Regions from separate parts of the Lachnoclostridium sp. genome, predicted to be linked through region 2. Evidence: riboswitches for the same ligand, from Rfam matches in the RefSeq annotation. Region 2 holds a riboswitch; the other holds the start of a gene.
What was found. Region 2 has a riboswitch for glycine ahead of RTP52_RS06250 (alanine/glycine:cation symporter family protein). Riboswitches for the same ligand answer to the same signal wherever they lie in the genome.

Region 1: another riboswitch for glycine. It lies ahead of gcvT (glycine cleavage system aminomethyltransferase GcvT); the one in region 2 lies ahead of RTP52_RS06250 (alanine/glycine:cation symporter family protein).

Annotation. Positions count from the first base shown of each region.
Region 1 is NZ_DAMADT010000009.1:127,310-136,719, forward strand. It holds gene RTP52_RS08590 (ATP-dependent DNA helicase) at 1-163, opposite strand, end outside; gene lpdA (dihydrolipoyl dehydrogenase) at 405-1,817, opposite strand; gene RTP52_RS08600 (lipoate--protein ligase) at 1,936-2,934, opposite strand; gene gcvPB (aminomethyl-transferring glycine dehydrogenase subunit GcvPB) at 2,918-4,378, opposite strand; gene gcvPA (aminomethyl-transferring glycine dehydrogenase subunit GcvPA) at 4,382-5,701, opposite strand; gene gcvH (glycine cleavage system protein GcvH) at 5,715-6,098, opposite strand; gene gcvT (glycine cleavage system aminomethyltransferase GcvT) at 6,125-7,207, opposite strand; glycine riboswitch at 7,450-7,532, opposite strand; gene ectB (diaminobutyrate--2-oxoglutarate transaminase) at 7,650-8,933, opposite strand.
Region 2 is NZ_DAMADT010000006.1:56,156-65,565, reverse strand. It holds gene RTP52_RS06255 (AraC family transcriptional regulator) at 1-469, opposite strand, end outside; gene RTP52_RS06250 (alanine/glycine:cation symporter family protein) at 808-2,154, opposite strand; glycine riboswitch at 2,290-2,376, opposite strand; gene dapF (diaminopimelate epimerase) at 2,987-3,835, shown strand; gene RTP52_RS06240 (glycosyltransferase) at 4,205-6,625, shown strand; gene RTP52_RS06235 (polysaccharide pyruvyl transferase family protein) at 6,728-7,870, shown strand; gene RTP52_RS06230 (nucleotidyltransferase domain-containing protein) at 7,940-8,719, opposite strand; gene folE (GTP cyclohydrolase I) at 8,716-9,300, opposite strand.

The DNA of each region.
Region 1 (9,410 bases), on a different contig from region 2:
CGGCATCTGCAATTTTAAAAGCCGTAAATATCTGCTCATCTCGAATCTCATAACCATGTTCAGGCAGAAGGTCATACAACACATCACCAATCCACTCAACTAATTTCTCTTGAAATTCTTGTTTATTCTTATAATCAAAGGGTTCTTTTCTTTTTGCACACATGTATCTGTTTCTCCTATACGCTATCAATATTTAACTTAAGTACTCAATCTGTAACTTTAAGCTAATTCCCAAACATTTTTATAATAACAATAATCCTCTATTCCCATTTAGGTGACTAGAGGATTATTGTTAAATCTCATTAACTTTCTTTATATAATATAAGTATACAAGAAACTAACGCTATGTTCAATTGGAATTATTTTATTCTAACTAAAAAAGCAAACGTAATATCTATATCTTCTTACCTGCGCGGCAACGCATGAATCGCACCATAGTTACAGTCATTAAGCGCTTCCGCTATGGATTCATTATAGGTAGGATGTGCCCGCATAGCCTTTAAAAGCTGCATTACAGTAAGTTTATTGGAAATGGCAGTTCCCATCTCACCGATCATATCTGTAGCTCTGGCGCACATCATCTGTGCTCCCAGTAATACGTTCGTTTCCTTATCTATTACAACTTTAACAAAGCCTCTCTCTTCCTTTGTTATCAATGATTTACTGTTGGCATGTGTTAAAAATTTTCCTGTAACGATCTTGATTCCTTTCTCTATTGCTTCCTGTTCTGTTATTCCGACACATGCAATTTCAGGATCGGTATAAACACAGGATGGAACTACTGATAAATCAATTGACGGTTCTTTCCCATTCATTCGTTCCACTGCACAGATACCCTGAGAACTTGCAACATGTGCCAGTTGGCTTCCACCAATAACGTCACCGATGGCAAACACGTTAGGCATGCTTGTTTCAAAATTTTCATTTACCAAAATCCTGCCCCTGTCCATTTCCAGTAATGTTAACTCCTCCAGCAGACCATCTGTATTTGGGATTCGTCCGGTGGCTGAAAGCAGATATGGAATCTTTCGGACCTCGGTTTTTTCCTGATCCTTTCCCTTCTCTAAAAAGGTACAGAGAAACTCACAGTCCTCCTTTTCTATTCTCTGAACAAATGCTCTGGTATGAATGTCAACACCTCTCTTTTTCAAAAGCAGCTTTACATTCTGTGAGATTTCCTTATCAAGACTGGGTAGAAGTCTTTCTTCCGCCTCCAACAATGTGACTTTGGAACCACAGGAAGAGAATACCGTAGCAAACTCTACTCCTATGACCCCGCCACCTATAATAAGCAGGCTTTCCGGTACATGATCAAGCTGAAACATCTCATCGCTGGTCATGATTCCAGGAAGATGGATTCCTTCAATGGGCGGAAGAACAGGCTTCGATCCTGTTGCCAGCAATATATTTTTCGCCTGAAGAATTTCTTCTCCTTCCTTTGTCTTAATTCTAACTCTTCTATCCTTCATAAGCGTCCCGATCCCATGGATCCGTTCCACTTTATTTCCCTTAAGGAGCTGTTCTACTCCAAGTCTGAGACTTTCAGAAGTCTCATTTTTATAGGACATCACTTTGCCGTAATCAAAGCTTACCTCTTCCACGAGAATTCCGAACTGTTCTCCGGACACAACCTCCTGATATAATTTTGCAGCATGCAGCATTGCTTTTGCCGGAACGCAGCCGCGGTTTAAGCAGGTACCTCCGACTTCCCGGTTTTCTACCACCGCTACCTTCATTCCCATCTTAGCTGCCTTAATCGCTGCTACATATCCTCCAGGGCCTGCGCCAATAACAAGTAGATCATATATTTTCTCCATCCTATCCTCTTTTCCTACAACGTTCTTTGCTCATGTGAAATTTGTTCTATGGATTACGCAGGTACAAACTTCTGTGTGAAAGAAATCGCAGATTTCTTTCACACTTCTTACTTGTCTCCTAAATTTGGGCATTAGCAAAAAACTCTATTAAATCTTTTATTATGATTGATTGTGCTTGGGTCTTAGCAGGAACCTGATTCAGTTTATTACAGATATCCTTATTCTCATATCTACTTCCCTTTATAAGCCTAGGGAGCATTTCCACAAGATCTGGCTCCATGGAATCGGAAAATAATTGCAAATCCTTTATGATTCCGCAGCTCACCTGAAACTGCCAGATTACATTTCCCCATGCAAACTGTTTTGACAGTTCATACTGAAAATCCATGTTACGTCCGTACAGCCAGGAGAAATCCGAGAACTTCTTTCTTCCGTTTGACAATGCTTTCTGGTCCAAATCCTCCTGTTTACAGTAAACCGCCTTATATCCATAGGTTTCTTCAAATGCCTCCAGAAGCTTTTCTTTTAGCATAGTAATGGTCAGTCCAGTCTGATAATCAGAAAGATTAGCTACCCTGGATCGAACAGAATCCACTCCTTTTAAAGCCAGCTTATCCTTTGAAACCTGCAGATATTTAGAAAGCTTCTGCATATCTGCACTTACCAGTAGGGTTCCATGATGATAACACTTCTCCCCTCTGGTATAAAAGGCATTGCCAGAAAACTTCCTTCCAGATATGGTAATATCATTTCGTCCTGATTTTTCTGCATGGATTCCCAGCTTTTTGACCGCACATAGAATGACCTCCAGCTGTTTATCCAGATCATAATGACACTTGTGGACAAGAAACGTAAAATTAAGATTGCCAAGATCATGGAATACGGCGCCTCCTCCTGAAAGCCTTCTCACCAGATGTCCGCCATCCTGCTCAAGTTCTTGAATTCTGCATTCCTTCCATGGATTCTGGTTTCTTCCAATTACAACAGTATTTTCATTCTGCCAAAGGTAAAGAAAGCAAGTATCCTGCTCTACTGTTTCTAATAAGTACTCCTCTATGGCAAGGTTTTGATACGGGTCATTACTGCTTCCGTTTAAATAATTAATTTTTTGTATCATCTTTCTCTGCATCCTTATCTGAGAAGTCATATCTTAATATTAAATTTCTGGCTGCTCTTACTTCATCAAGTCTGGTGACTGACGTATTGACTGGGGCTTTATGAAGGATTTCCGGATTTAATTTAGCTGTCTCATATAGGCTACGAAATACAGAAATCACCTGATCTAAGGTTTCTTTTGATTCCGTTTCCGTAGGCTCCACCATTAACGCTTCTGGTACGCTTAGCGGAAAATACATGGTCGGTGGATGGATTCCATAGTCCAAAAGTCCTTTTGATATGTCCATAGCTGATATCCCATTTTCTTTTTTAAGCCTTATAAGGCTCATGACAAATTCATGCATACAGGATCCAGGATATGCCATGTCATATACATCCTTTAATTTTGCCATCATATAATTGGCGTTCAGTACCGCATGCTTTGAAGCTTCCGAGATTCCTTCCTTTCCAAGCATGAACAGATACGTCATGGCTCTAACCACAATTAGAAAGTTTCCGTAAAAGCTTTTCACCTGTCCGATACTTTGAACAGGACTTTTAAACAGATATCCGTTTTCTTCCTCCACCAGGTTATTTGGTAAAAATTCAGACAGGAGATTCTTGCAGCCTACAGGTCCACTGCCCGGACCACCGCCTCCATGGGGAGTGGAAAAGGTTTTATGAAGATTCAGATGGACTACATCAAACCCCATATCCCCTGGTCTTATCATGCCCATGACAGCGTTTAAATTTGCTCCGTCGTAGTAAGCCAGTCCTCCGGCCTCATGAATGATTTTGGTGATTTCGAGTATATTTTTATCAAAAAGACCTAAGGTATTAGGATTGGTCAGCATCAGTCCTGCTGTATCTTCCCCGACTGCCTTTTTTAGTTCCTCTAAATCTACTCCTCCATCTTCCCCGGACGGGATACTAATTACCGAAAATCCAACCATTGATGCACTTGCAGGATTGGTTCCATGTGCAGAATCTGGTACTATGAGTTTCGTTCTTTTCCCGTCACCACGGCTTTCATGATATGCTTTTATCAGCAAAAGCCCGGTAAATTCACCGTGGGCTCCTGCTGCTGGCTGAAAGGATATACGGTCCATTCCGGTTATCTCACACAGGTATCGCTCTGCAGTTTTTAATACCTCCATGCAACCCTGCACCGTATGCTCCGACTGTAGCGGATGAATCTGCGCAAATCCAGGAAGCGATGCTATGTATTCATTGATCTTGGGATTATATTTCATGGTGCAGGAGCCCAAAGGATAAAAGCCATCATTTACGCCATATGCCTTTTTTGCTGCTTCTGTATAATGCCTACTTATCTCATTTTCAGACACGTTTGGAAGGTGCAGTCTCTTTTTTCTCCGGCTGCTTTCCTCTGGCAGGTTAACCGGCACATCACATTCTGGCAGAATACTCATCTTTCTTCCTTCCTGCCCTTTTTCAAATATCAGCATAACCTACACCTCCTTCAGAATGCCAATGACACGATCGATGTCATCTTTTGCATTCATTTCCGTACAGCACCATAAGATTTGCCCGGCTCTTTCGCCAGTTAATGGATAACCGCCAAGAATTCCCGCATCTTCCAGTACACTCATCACCTTTTCTACTGGAATCTTTGAAATGGTTACAAATTCGTGGAAGAATTCCCCGCGATTTATAACAGGATACCCGATTGCTTCTAATTGGTTTGCCATATAATGCGCCTTTGACATACACTGTATGGCTGTCTGCTTCAGTCCTTCTGCTCCCATAGCAGATAAATAAACTCCCACTGCCAATGCACAAAGTGCCTGGTTTGAGCAGATGTTGCTTAATGCTTTTTCTCTTCGGATATGCTGTTCTCTTGCCTGAAGGGTTAGAACATATCCTGTTTTTCCATTGAAATCAACGGTTTCTCCGACGATCCTTCCCGGCAATTTTCTGGTCAGTTCTTTCGTACATGCCATAAATCCGATATATGGCCCACCGAATGAAAGCGGCAATCCGAGGGGCTGCCCCTCTCCCACTGCAATATCAGCACCATATTCTTCTGGTGTCTTTATAACACCTAAGGAAATTGGATTTACGCCCATGATATACTTTGCATCAGCTTCCTTAGTTATGCTTCCGATTTCTCCAGCTAGTTCCAGACTACCGTAATAATTTGGATTCTGAATATATACACATGCGGTTTGACGATCAATATGTTCTTTTAAAAAATTAAGATCCGTCATACCGTCTTTTTCAGGAATAACAGTCAACTCCATCCCATTTCCAAAACAATAGGTCTTTATGGTCTCCATTACCTGAGGATGAACCGCAGCGGAAACAAAGGCCCTTGTTTTCTTTCTGTCCCTGCACATAGCTACCGCTTCTGCTGCCGCAGCCGCACCGTCATACACGGAAGCATTGGCCGTGTCCATCCCAGTAAGTTCACAAATCATTGTCTGGTATTCAAATATGGATTGTAAGATTCCCTGGCTGATTTCCGCCTGATATGGGGTATAAGCAGTGTATAGAGTTTCCTTGGATAACACGCTTTTCACAACAGCCGGAATATAGTGCCTGTATGCACCGACCCCCCTAAAAATGACCGGAAATACCTTATTTTTCGCTGCAATACCTTCCATTTCCTTACATACTTCCATTTCAGACATTCCACGCGGAAGGTTCAACCCATCCTTTAACATAACTTCCTGCGGAAGCTGCCCAAAAAGGTCTTCTATGCTCTCAATTCCAATCACTGACAGCATTTCTTTTCTGTCAAGATCGGTTGCTGGTACAAATGAACCCATATGCAGATCTCCTTTATTCCATTTCTTTTTTTACAAATTCTTCGTATTCCTCTGGACTTAAGAATTCTTCTTTCTCCGTAATACCGGTTATCTTTGCAAACCAGGCTTCATAAGGAGTCTCATTGATCTTTTCCGGTGCATCAAGAAGTTCTTCGTTAATTTCCGATACGACTCCGGTTACTGGGCAATAGACATCCGAAACAGCTTTTACTGACTCCACATCGGCAAAACTTTCTCCGGTTACCGTTTCGTCACCCTCTTCCGGAAGATTAACAAAGACAAGCTGTCCTAACGTCTGCTGCGCATAATCCGTAAGGCCGACTAAGGCTGTTGTTTCATCCTCAAACCTTACCCATTCATGTGTTTTTGTGTAAACCAAGTTTTCTAATACCTTCATGATAAATTCTCCTTTTCCTTGATGGATTATTTTGTTCTCTTATAAAATGGAAGGGGCACCACTTCTGCCTCTACTTCTCTTCCCCTGACAATTACCGTTACTTTTGTACCTACTTTTATATATTCTTTATTAAGGATAGCCATGGCCACCGGGTAGCCCAGATATGGGCAATGGGTTCCTGATGTTGTAAAGCCCACTTTCTTCCCGTCTACAAGTACATCTTCCTGTTCCCGTATGATTCCCCGCCCTGTTACCCTTAAGCCTACTCGTTTTCTCATGAGGGAATCCTTATCTGGCAAATGGTTTTTACCGATGAAATCCTCCTTCTGCATTTTCACAGCAAACGAAAGACCGGCTTCCACCGGATTAATCTCATCATTCATCTCATGTCCGTACAGCGGCATGCCTGCCTCCAGCCTCAGGGTATCTCTTGCCCCCAGCCCACAAGGAATCAGTCCGTATTCTTTTCCTGCCTCCATAAGCGTTTCCCACATTGTAATAGCATATGTATTATCGAAATAAAGTTCAAATCCGTCTTCCCCTGTATAACCGGTTCTGGATATCATGCATGGAATCCCAGCCACCATTCCATCAAAAACAGCATGATAGTACTTTTCGGGAATGTCTGTTGATAGCTTTATAAGTATTTCCTGAGACTTAGGACCCTGCAAGGCAATTTGTGAGATTTTATCAGAAATATCTTCAAACACCACCTCTCCAAATTTATGCTCTAGCATCCATCGGTAATCCTTTTCTTTATTAGAAGCATTTACGACGATTAAGTACTCCTCTTCTTTTTCCTTATATACAATCAGATCATCCACCGTACCCCCTTGCTCATTACACATAGGACTGTATCTTGCCTGACCATTCGCCATATCGGTAAAATCATTGGTCAGTAACTGCTGCAGATTCCTAAGAGCATCTTTCCCTCTACAGCGTATCTCCCCCATATGAGAAACATCAAAAATCCCTGCCCTTGTTCTTACTGCCATATGCTCCTTTATGATTCCCTCCTCATATTGGATGGGAAGGAGATATCCAGCAAAAGGGACCATTTTGCCATGAAGTTTCAGATGCATTTCGTAAAGCGGTGTTTTTAGTTCCATGTCTTAATCCTCCTTAAATTTATCTGATAATATAGTGGCGTAGTTATTTCTCATAAAAGGTGTACTCTTTGCACCGTAAATCTAATTATTGAAACATGCTTTCTGTTTCAATACAGGAACGTCAACCTTTTATCCATAAAAAAAAAGACAGAAAGAAATATCCATATAGGATATTCCTGCCTGCTTCTGTCCTTTTACCTGAAAGATTGACTTCTTCGGTATATAAATGTTCTCCAGAGTTACGTCCGAATCCGATCCTTTTGCCTGAGAGTTTCTGCGTTCCCCTTCGGCGGCACAGTCTTGTGCTCTCTTCCGTATTCATCATCCGTTATTAATATTGATATTATCAGACTATTTTGACACTGTCAATCGTTTTTGCTAACTGTTATTGCTAACTCAAAATTCCAGTTCCAATCACCATGATAGATCATCCTTTTATTCATTATACACAGGCTTGAATGGATTTTTTAATAATATTAAGACCTGCTGTAAGTTCGTCTCTACTAATAATTAAAGGTGGTATAATTTTTAATACACTATCTTTTCTTCCTGCCAATTCAATGATTAGTCCATTTGCAAAACATTCTTTTGATATTTCATCTGTTAATTTTTCATTATTGAAATTTGAAAAATCAATTCCAAAAATAAGTCCTTTTCCGCGATATTGTATTTTATTATTAATCGGCAGTATATTCTGTTCTATGTATTCTTTCACATACTTTTCGTCATTTTGTACTTTATCCCATAATTTATGTTCTATTGCATAATCTATTGCAGCACTAGCTCCTATAAATGCTAGTTGATTTCCTCGAAATGTACCAGAATGCTCTCCTGGTTCTAAGCAATCAATCTCTGGTTTAAGAAGGAGTAATGACATAGGTAGACCTCCACCGCTAATCGATTTCGATAGCGTAACCATATCTGGTTCGATTCCGGCTTGTTCAAACGAAAAAAACGTACCTGTACGCCCACAACCAACCTGTATATCATCGCAAACTAAAAGGATATGATTTTCTTTACATATTTTATCTAGTTCTTTTAGCCATTCAAAATCAGCAACTTGAACACCACCTTCACATTGAACGGTTTCAACAAATATAGCTGCTGGCTTTTCTATTCCGGAATGATCATCATTCAAGATCATTTTAATATATTCTAACGAATCAAAACCTTTTCTACAATATGGAACAAATATTGTATTCTCTAGTTGTACACCTGCACCATTACGCGCAAATAGTGAACTTGTCAATGCCAAACTTCCTAACGACATTCCATGAAAAGCGCCCATAAAAGCAATTACATTTTTTCTTCCAGTATATTTACGAGCTATTTTTAAAGCAGCCTCATTTGCATTTGTTCCAGAAGGGCCACAAAACATCATTTTATAATTGTAATTTCTAGGAGCTAAAATGCAGTCTTGAAATTTTTTAATAAAATCACATTTGGCTGTAGTATACATATCAAGCGCATGTAAAATTCCATCATCTTTTATATAATTGATAATACGCTCCATAATATATTCATTGTTATGACCATAATTAAGCGTACCAGCACCGCTAAAAAAGTCTAAGTATTCCTCACCTTCTGGTGTATACATTTTGCATAATTTAGCCTTTGTGAATACTTTAGGAAAATGTCTGCAATAATTTCTGACATTAGATTCAAATTTTTCACTCTCTAACATACTATCTTCCACCTCTTTAATTTTATTTTTTATTTTTCTCATGCATCAAATCCAAGTTACTCTGTTTATTTGCATTTTTATATATATCACATTGCTTTTGTTTATTTTTGAGTCAAAGTGGTTATTCGAAATCTGATTACGCTACCAGCTCTACCTCATTTCCACTACGTGGCATTTTGCCTCTATATACTATCATATACTTCTGAAAGTCTTTATATGTATGATTTTCACAAAGAAATAATCACTGGTTCTTTAGGATATAATTTTAGAAATTTAAGAAAACAAAAAAGACTGGTGATTCAATCATTTAGTAATAGCTCCCGCCAGCAAGTTGTGGTATGAATATTTTAAAGCTCCCGATCTAGTCATGTCCAATACAAATCTGAATAAAATTCTCTTACTAGCAAATAATAACTCTATTAATATTAGGAATAATTATGGCAAATTGACCAAAGAAAAACGATTTGTAAGAAAAAACGAATGGTGGCCCTACCATGGTTGAGACCGCATTTAGATGGA
Region 2 (9,410 bases):
TAAGTTGCATAAAAAGTGTATTGGTATACAACTCACTCGCATATTCTTTGGAATGAAAGGAGTCTTCAAGTTCCTGTAAGAGGTATGAGAATTTCATTCTGTATTTCGATTCGGTACGCAAAAGATTACTTTTTTTCGATACCGTTTCCTGAAAGCAATCATCAAGATGATATTGTTTTAAGGAATCCTGTATGAGGTAATCTCGATTCAACCATAAAATAATACGATCATATGGAACTCCTGGTTGAATGATTGGCTTATGCATCTCATGGTGATTAATGAGTAAGATATCCCAAGGTAGTAATTGATAAACCTTACCCTCAACCATATAGGTTACATTACCAGAGAAAAAGATGACAATTTTTTGAAAGTCATGATAATGATATTCTATCGGTGCTGTATGGGAATCTTTTAGATGAAAAAATCGAAATTGGTCATTAAGGTAACCACGTTTGTTGTTTTGATCCATGTCGCTCCTTGTCATTCCTTCCTAATAGATTACTATATAAAAACACTATATAAAAAACTAATCCTATACTAATCCTAACTAGTCCTATGATAATATAAAAGAGCAGAAAATGCAATATGCCAAGTAGAAATAGATATATTATAGTTAAAATGTGTTGTATATCATATAGGTAGTAGGATAATGCCTGCTAAGCAAAGTAGAGACTTATCGTACATCGTGCAATATTGAGTAGAAGAAGACTTATATACAAAAAGGAACCGAAAAACGTAAGATTACATTTTAGGTTCCTTTCCTTCAGATGATAATTATAGTTCATCTTATGATAATTAAAGTTCCTCTTATATATTTTTAAAATAAGCCCTAGTTTCTGAGAGTACCACTTTCCTTAATCCTAACAAACCAATTAGATTAGGAATTGCCATTAGAGCGTTCACAATATCTGCAATTATCCATACTAAATCAAGTTTTATATAAGCTCCGATTGCTACTAATGCAATAAATATATATCGATAAATTTTGATTGCTTTTATTCCAAATAGATATTCCGTACAACGTTCTCCATAATAGTTCCAACCAATAATCGTTGTAAAAGCAAAGAAAACTAAACCAATTGTCACGATAAATTTGCCTAAATTAGCTGTAGGTAATCCAGCTGCAAACGCATAATTTGTAATAGCTGCTCCTTCTAGATCTAATTGCCAAGATTGTGTTACTATCAAAACCAAACCAGTCATTGTACATACCACAATAGTATCAATAAAAGTACCAGTCATTGAGATTAACCCTTGACGAACACAGGATTTGGTTTTTGCTGCCGCTGCTGCAATAGGGGCACTTCCAAGACCTGATTCATTCGAGAAAACACCTCTAGCAACACCATTTTGTAAGGCTTGTTTCACTGTAGACCCTAAGAATCCACCCGCAGCCGCAACTGGTGTAAATGCACTCTTAATAACTAGTTCAATCGCACCAGGAAGTAATTTTGCATTTAATAGTAAGATAACAATAGAGCTTAAAATATAAAAAATAGCCATAAAAGGTACAATGATTTCAGCTACTTTTGATATCCTCTTTATACCATTTAAGGTAACCAATGCAACAAGAATTGTAACTATTGTTGCAGATACTACGATCGGTACATGAAAGGCTACTTTCGTTGCTTGGGTTATGGAATTAATTTGAGCAAACGTTCCAATTCCAAAGAAAGCTACCCCAATACCAAAGAAAGCAAATAATTTAGCTAACCATTTAAGTCCTAATCCTTTTTCTATATAATACATAGGCCCACCAGACATCTGCCCATTGCCATCTACAACACGATATTTAACAGCTAATAATCCTTCTGCATATTTGGTTGCCATACCAAAAAAAGCTGCTACCCACATCCAGAAAAGCGCACCAGGACCTCCGACTTTAATTGCAGTTGCAACACCCACAATATTGCCAGTACCAATGGTTGCAGCTAAAGCAGTACATAATGCTGCAAAACTGCTTACATCACCTTCTGCCTTAGCATCTCCCTCTTCTTTTGAAAATAGATATTTTAATGCCAGTGGTAATTTGAATACTTGAAGTAATCCAAGACGTACGGTAAGATAGACTCCGGTTCCAACTAATAATATTAAAAGTGGTGCCCCCCATACGAAAGAGTCAATTTGATTTAGAACTTTAGTGAATTGATCCATTTTAATCCTCCATTTTTATGCATCATTGAAAGGCAATGTAAAGCGCCTCTCCTTTAAGTAAATTTTTGGAGATATAAATGGGAAAAGATAAGATATAAGTCAGATTAATATATAAACTGATATTTGTAAAATATGTTACCCATCCCTGTCCTTTTACCTGAGAGTTTGACCTTTCGGCTTGCTCCTTCGGTGCTCTTATCGAGTCTCTCCAAGGCTTCATCCAATAGCGGTCATCTCTAATCAAATCGACTGATTAGGTACCTGAAAGATTTACTTCTTCGGTGGATGTAGAAACATCGCTCTCCCACTATCTTCATCTGAATTTTATTAATAGTTAGTATGTTAATATACTTTTCATAATTTTGCAAATGTTTTTTATAAGTAAAATAATTACAATAATTCATGACTAATACTTGACAGTAAAAGTTCTATAACTTTAAGAAGCCTGTAAATCTAATTCTATGATATATAAAAGAGCAGAAAATGCAATATGTCGAGCAGAAATGGATATGTTATAGTTAAAATATGTTGTGTATTATATAAGTAGTGAGATAATGCTTACAAAACAAAGTGGAAGGTAAGCTTATCAGAAATGCTTGCAAAGCAAAGTAGTAAAGCATGTTGCAATGAACGCAATATTGAGTAGAAAAAGAAACTTATAGCATAGCTTGCAATACTAATTAGGAAGAAAAACTTGTTATAATGCTCAATATAGAAAGATACAATGATAAAAATAGTAATTAAGAAATCAAGTTTAAGCATTAAATATAATGATAGAAAAACAGAAAAAGAATGTATTTTTGTATGTTACATAACTGAAAGGGGTTAAACTATGGAATTTATCTTTGAGAAATATCACGGAAATGGAAACGATTATTTAGTATTTGATACCAAAAAATTTGAATATGAACTGAAAAGTTCACAAATTCGTGAAATATGTGACCGTCACTTTGGAGTAGGTTCTGACGGTATTTTGATGGGACCTTACGAAAAGGAAGATGGAATTTATGTGCGCATCTTTAATCCAGATGGAAGTGAAGCAGAGAAGAGTGGGAATGGAATCAGTATATTTGCACAGTTTTTAAAAGACCATAAGTATGTAACAGGGGATGTTATTACTATCAATACCTTAGGAGGACCAATAGAAATTCATTACAGCAATGATAAAAATGGCACCCTAAATGTTGCAATGGGTAAAGTTTCTTATATGAGTGATGAGATTCCTGTAACAGGTGAACCTAGAGAAGTGATTGAAGAAGCAATGGAATTTCAAGGACAGAAGGTAATTACTACCTGCTTAACCATTGGAAATCCACATTGTGTCATTCTAAGAGATGAATTAGTGAAGAAGGAAGTTAAGAGCTTAGGTAAACTTATTGAGTCTGATGAGCACTTTCCGAATAAAATCAATGTGCAGTTTATGCAAGTATTGAATCGGGAAGAAATCGTGATTGAAATCTATGAGCGCGGAGCTGGATATACCTTATCATCTGGTAGTAGCAGTTGCGCAGCTGCTAACGTTGCCTATAAATTAGGGTTAACAGACCGTAAAGTGAAAGTTCATATGCCTGGTGGAACTGTAGAGGTAGAAATCGAAGAAGATGGTATTACTTATATGACAAGTCATGTAAAACGTATCGGAAAGATTATTACTGCAGATGTTTTTATAGAAGAATTATAGAAAAATTATAGAATATATACATGGCAAGGAAAAGTTCGTGAAGCGGACTTTTCCTTGTTATGTATAAAATGTACGCCTAGCCAACTTCCCTTTGTTAGATAATAAAATAGGAAACCTAATTTGTATGACTATTGAGCACGGTAATGTTACAAATAAGGTTTCTTTATTTTGTATAATTAAATTGCCATGTTTATGGGATAAAATCTCTCTTTGGAATTTAATGAAATTATATAGCTTGGAATATGATTATTTCACTACAGCTGTAGAACAATATCGTTTATTAACGAATTAAATTGTAATAAGTAGCAATTTATTATATAATGAATGAGAAAAAAACTAAGTAACCAAAGGATAGCGGGGAATAAATCGATGAATTTTAACATTGAAGGCAAAATTTCCAAGATAAAATCTACTGGAAAAGTTTGCAATCGTAATTCGTATTATTTGAATAAACGAAAGAAACCAATAAAGGAAACAGCTATTTTGTTTGAATCGAAGGCAGGAGCTGATTTAGCTGGTAATATTTTTTACTTGTTAAAGGAATTAACGAAGAAAGAATATTCCAAGTTTCAATGCTACCTTAACGTTAACTTATCTAATAAAGATAGAGTTAAAAAGTTGCTTTGGAAGTATCAGATAAATAATGTCATACTTCTTGAAATGAATTCGAAAAAATATTTAGAGATGTTAGCTACCGCAAAGTATATAGTGAATGATACTAGTTTTCCAACTTGGTTTTATAAAAGACCGGAACAGGTTTATTTAAACACTTGGCATGGAACACCTCTGAAACATATGGGGTATGAAGTCGAAAATCGAGCATTTGCAATGGGGAATATTCAGAAGAATTTTCAGATTACAGATTATTTATTATATCCAAACGACTACATGAAAGAAAAGATGATTCATGCGTATTATCTAGAAAATACGTACCAGGGTAAAATTCTCTGCGAAGGATATCCTAGAAATGCAATCTTTTATCAAAAAGAGCGGGCAGAAATAATTCGTAAAGAATTAGAGTTAACAGACAAACAAGTGATTGTCTATATGCCAACTTGGCGTGGTACTTTAACAGAAAGCACTAATACGGAGCAGGTAGAAGCTTGTGCTTGTAACTTTGCAATACTTGATAAACTACTGAATGACAATCAGGTGTTCTATGTAAAATTCCATGTATTTTTACAAGGACGCTTTGATTTTAGTGAGTATAAACACATCAAGCCCTTTCCAGAGGGTTATGAAACGTATGATTTCTTAAATTCAGCGGATATTTTGGTAACCGATTATTCTAGTGTATTTTTTGATTTCGCAAATACGAGAAAGAAAATTGTTTTATTTACGTATGATCGGAAAGATTATCTGGATGAAAGAGGTCTCTACATTCCTCTCGATTCACTTCCATTTCCGCAAGCAGAGAATGTAACAGAGCTATGCGAAGAATTTAATTTACCAAAAACATATGACGATAAGGAATTTTTAGAAAAATTCTGTACTTATGATAATATCGATGCAGCAAATAAGATTGCAAAGCATGTTTTTCTTGGACAAAAAGTATGTAAAGAAGAAAAAGCGAAAGGGAATGGAAAGCCAAATATTCTTGTCTATTGTTCGAACTTAGCGATGAACGGCATCACGACCTCTTTATTAAATCTTATGAGTTTAGTAGATAAAGAGAAAGCAAATTACTATTTCTTTTTTAAGCAAAATCAATTTACAAAGACTCCTATGCGTTTATCGGTTCTACCACCGAATACAGGATTAATGCCACTTTGCGGAAGTACCATAGAATGGAAATGGATGGAAGCAGTTTACCATAAGTTATATTATCGATTTAATAAAGACTCAAAATTTTTGCAAAAGCGCTTGAATCGACTCTATCAAAGAGACTTTGATAAGCGTTTTCACAATGTTCGAATCGATGAAATTGTGCATTTCACCGGTTATGCTCCAGATATCACCTTGTATTTACAGCAATCAGAGGCTAGGAAGGTTATCTTTGTCCATAATGATATGTATGAGGAATATAAAGAAAAGAAGAATTTTCACTTTAATATTCTTAAGCATGCGTTTGAAACCTATGATAAGATTGTTGCGGTTAGTGAAGCAACGAAAGACTCCATTAAAAAAGTCGGTAATTTTATGGACAAGGTAGAAGTTTTACAAAATGCTCATAATGTCGATGGAATCTTAGATAAGGCAAAACTTCCGTTTGTTATGGAGGAGGAGACTGAGCTTTCCGTTCCTTATGAAGACTTTACTAGGATGCTAGAAGGTGATTCTACGAAATTTATAACGATTGGACGATTCTCACCAGAAAAAGGACATATGAAATTGATGTCAGCATTTAATGAGTTTCATAAGAAACAACCAAACACGAAGCTTATCATCATTGGTGGTTATGGTACCTTATTTAAAAATACGGTAGATTTTTCAAGGAAATTAGAATGTGCGAACGATATTTATATTGTAAAATCAACTTCAAATCCATTTACCATACTAAAACAATGCGACCTATTTCTTTTACCATCTGATCGTGAACCACTCGGGTTAGTATTACTAGAAGCAGATACGTTAGGAGTTCCTATTGTTGCAACAGATATTCCGGGTTCCGGTGATTTTTTAAGAGAGCATCATGGTTATCTGGTAGAAAACAGTGAGAAGGGATTAAGAAAAGGTATGGAAGAGTTTATGGAAGGCAAAGTAAAACCACTTAACATCTCTTTTACGAAATATAATCAATCTATAGTAAAACAGTTTGAAGATTTAATCGGAGTTAATCATACAAAATAGATATCATACAATTTTATAGTGCTGGATACAGCCTACTATAAAATTGTATAAATATTTGGTATGAACATGTGGGTAGTAAACAACGGAGGTAAAAAAAGAAAGATGAAAGTTGGAATTGTAACCATCTCCTCAGCACACAATTATGGTTGTATGCTGCAAGCTTGGGGGCTACAAGAATATGTTAAAAAGTTAGGTTATGAAGTTGATATTATAAATCTTCGATTGGACTGTATCGATACTCTATATAAGCCGCTAAATTTGTATAAAGGGTTAAAGGATGCAAAAAGATTTCGTAAAATTCGCTCAGGTTTATGGCTTAATTTGAAGAAAAAAGGTATTCGTGCTAATCGTAAATATAAGAAGTTTGAGTCATTTATAGCAAATCAATTGCATACAACAACACGCTATCGTAGTTATCAAGAGCTTGTAAATTCTAAAGTTGGAGATAAGTATGATATATTAATTACTGGCAGTGATCAAGTATGGAACGGAGCAATTACTGGGGGATTAAATAGAGCCTTTTTTCTGAACTTCACGGAAAAACCAGTGAGAAAATTATCCTTTGCTTCCAGTGTTGGGAAAACAGAATTAAAAGATTATGAAAAAGAGTTTTTTAAACAATATCTAAAAAACTTTGATGCTATAGCAGTAAGAGAAGAATCTGCAAAGGATATGCTAACTCCTTTAACAGACAAGTCTATTGATGTGGTAGTAGACCCTACGTTATTGTTAGAAGTGAAAGATTTTGAAAACTTAAAGAAAACACCAAAATTCAATAAGGGTTATATTTTTGTACATGTCATTAACGCAGACAATCAAGTTCGCCCAATTGCAGAAAAGTTATCAAAGCTTACAGGACTTCCAGTGATTCATAATCGTCCTGATAAACGCTATAGTAACGAGTTAGGACGTTTTGATGATGCAGGAGTGGAAGAATTTTTAGGTCTAATAGAAAATGCAGATTATGTAGTTACGAACTCTTTCCATGCAACTGTATTTGCAATTATATATCAGCGTAAATTCTTTACGATACCTCATGAGAAGTATCCAGAAAGAATGGTACATTTACTAAATACCTTAGAATTAACGGATTTCTTAATCAAAGATGCAATAGAGCTTCCTTCTAACCCTACTGGGTTAGATTATCATTATGATAAGGTGCATAAGCTTTGGGATAGCCAAAGAAAGCAATCACAGGAGGTCTTAAAGAGAGAGCTAGGAATTGCTACTGTAGATAAAAAATAATAAAAGAACAAAGTGTCTTCACCACTCAAGGCTTATTAAGTCTTTAGCTTGAGGTTGAAGACACTTTGTTTATTTGACTGCAAAGGATATTAATGGGCTGACAAAATTGGTTTTTAATGCTTCTTTCGCTTTCTCTATAACGATATAAGTTAATTCTTGATATTTTTCATACCACCACATTACATAATGGTATTCATTTCTAAGCCGGAAGGTCTTAGAATTATATTTATAGGCACGTTTAAGTCGGTATAACTTTTCATAATTTTCAAAGGTAAATGGCATCGTTATATCTTGGAATGAGCAGCATTGTTTTGCTGGTGAAAACTTTTTAAAGTCAACTACTAGATGAAGATAGCATAAAAGAATACATGCATTTCTAGTATAATGTGCAATTAAGTTCATTAAGTGCTCGGCTGAAATTCGATGATTAATGAAAAATTGATATTCCTCTTCGATAGTTTCAATATTATCATAGATATGATCTAGTACATCAATATTAGGAGGTAGTGAATCAAATGCACGATGTATGAAATCCGTTTTGGAATAATAGATCTTTGCATATAGTTTAAGGTACCAACACCAATAATCCCCATTAGCGCACATATTGGCAAATTTACTCTTAGTATAAATAGATAACCACGTCGTTGGAACATGAAGAACTTTCGCAATTTGCTGCTTTATAGATAATAATCTTTTCTTGGAGCAGTCCCCGATAATAATTAGCATATCAATATCACTAAATTTATCGAATTCTTCATTAATATACGAACCAAAGAGCGCAAAAGTCTCTATATAATAGGGACTTGGTGCAAGTTTAAAGTTACGGTTATTCACTTCAAATTCTATCATACAAGCCCACTCTCCTTTGTGTTAAATGACAGAGGATTATGTTGAAAGATTCCACTTGTTAAGATTGTACATGTCGTAGCATGAGTCTTTTGAATTCCACGTGAGGTCATACATCCGTGTTTGCCCTCAATTTTAATAAAGATATCATTACTTTCCGTAATTTTACCAAGTATCTCTAAAATATCAGAGGCTATCCTCTCTTGAATTTGCAGCCTCTTACATACCATATCTGCAATACGTGCTATTTTACTTATTCCAATAACTTTATGAAGTGGTTTATATCCTATTGTGATATGCATATCGTATATTAAAGACATGTGGTGTTCACAAAAGCTAAAGCATTCAATATCATTAATCCAGACAATGCCGTTTGTGAGAAATATATCTTGTTCTTCTTCAAAGCATTTATTAAACATGGAAACGATATCGTCGTTCGTATATTGAATTCCTAGAAAAACTTCCTCATACATATTCGCAACACGTTTCGGTGTATCAATTAAACCTTCTCTTAAGGGGTTTTCTCCAAGAGCAACTAAAATATTAGAAACGCTCTCTTGAATTATCTTTTTGTTAATACCCATTTCTTTCACATCCTTTTCGTAAGAGTAGAGCATAATACTCTCTAAGATAATATATTCGTTTCGACAGAAATGATGAATAAATGACACAATACAACAAGGCGAGGTTTTGT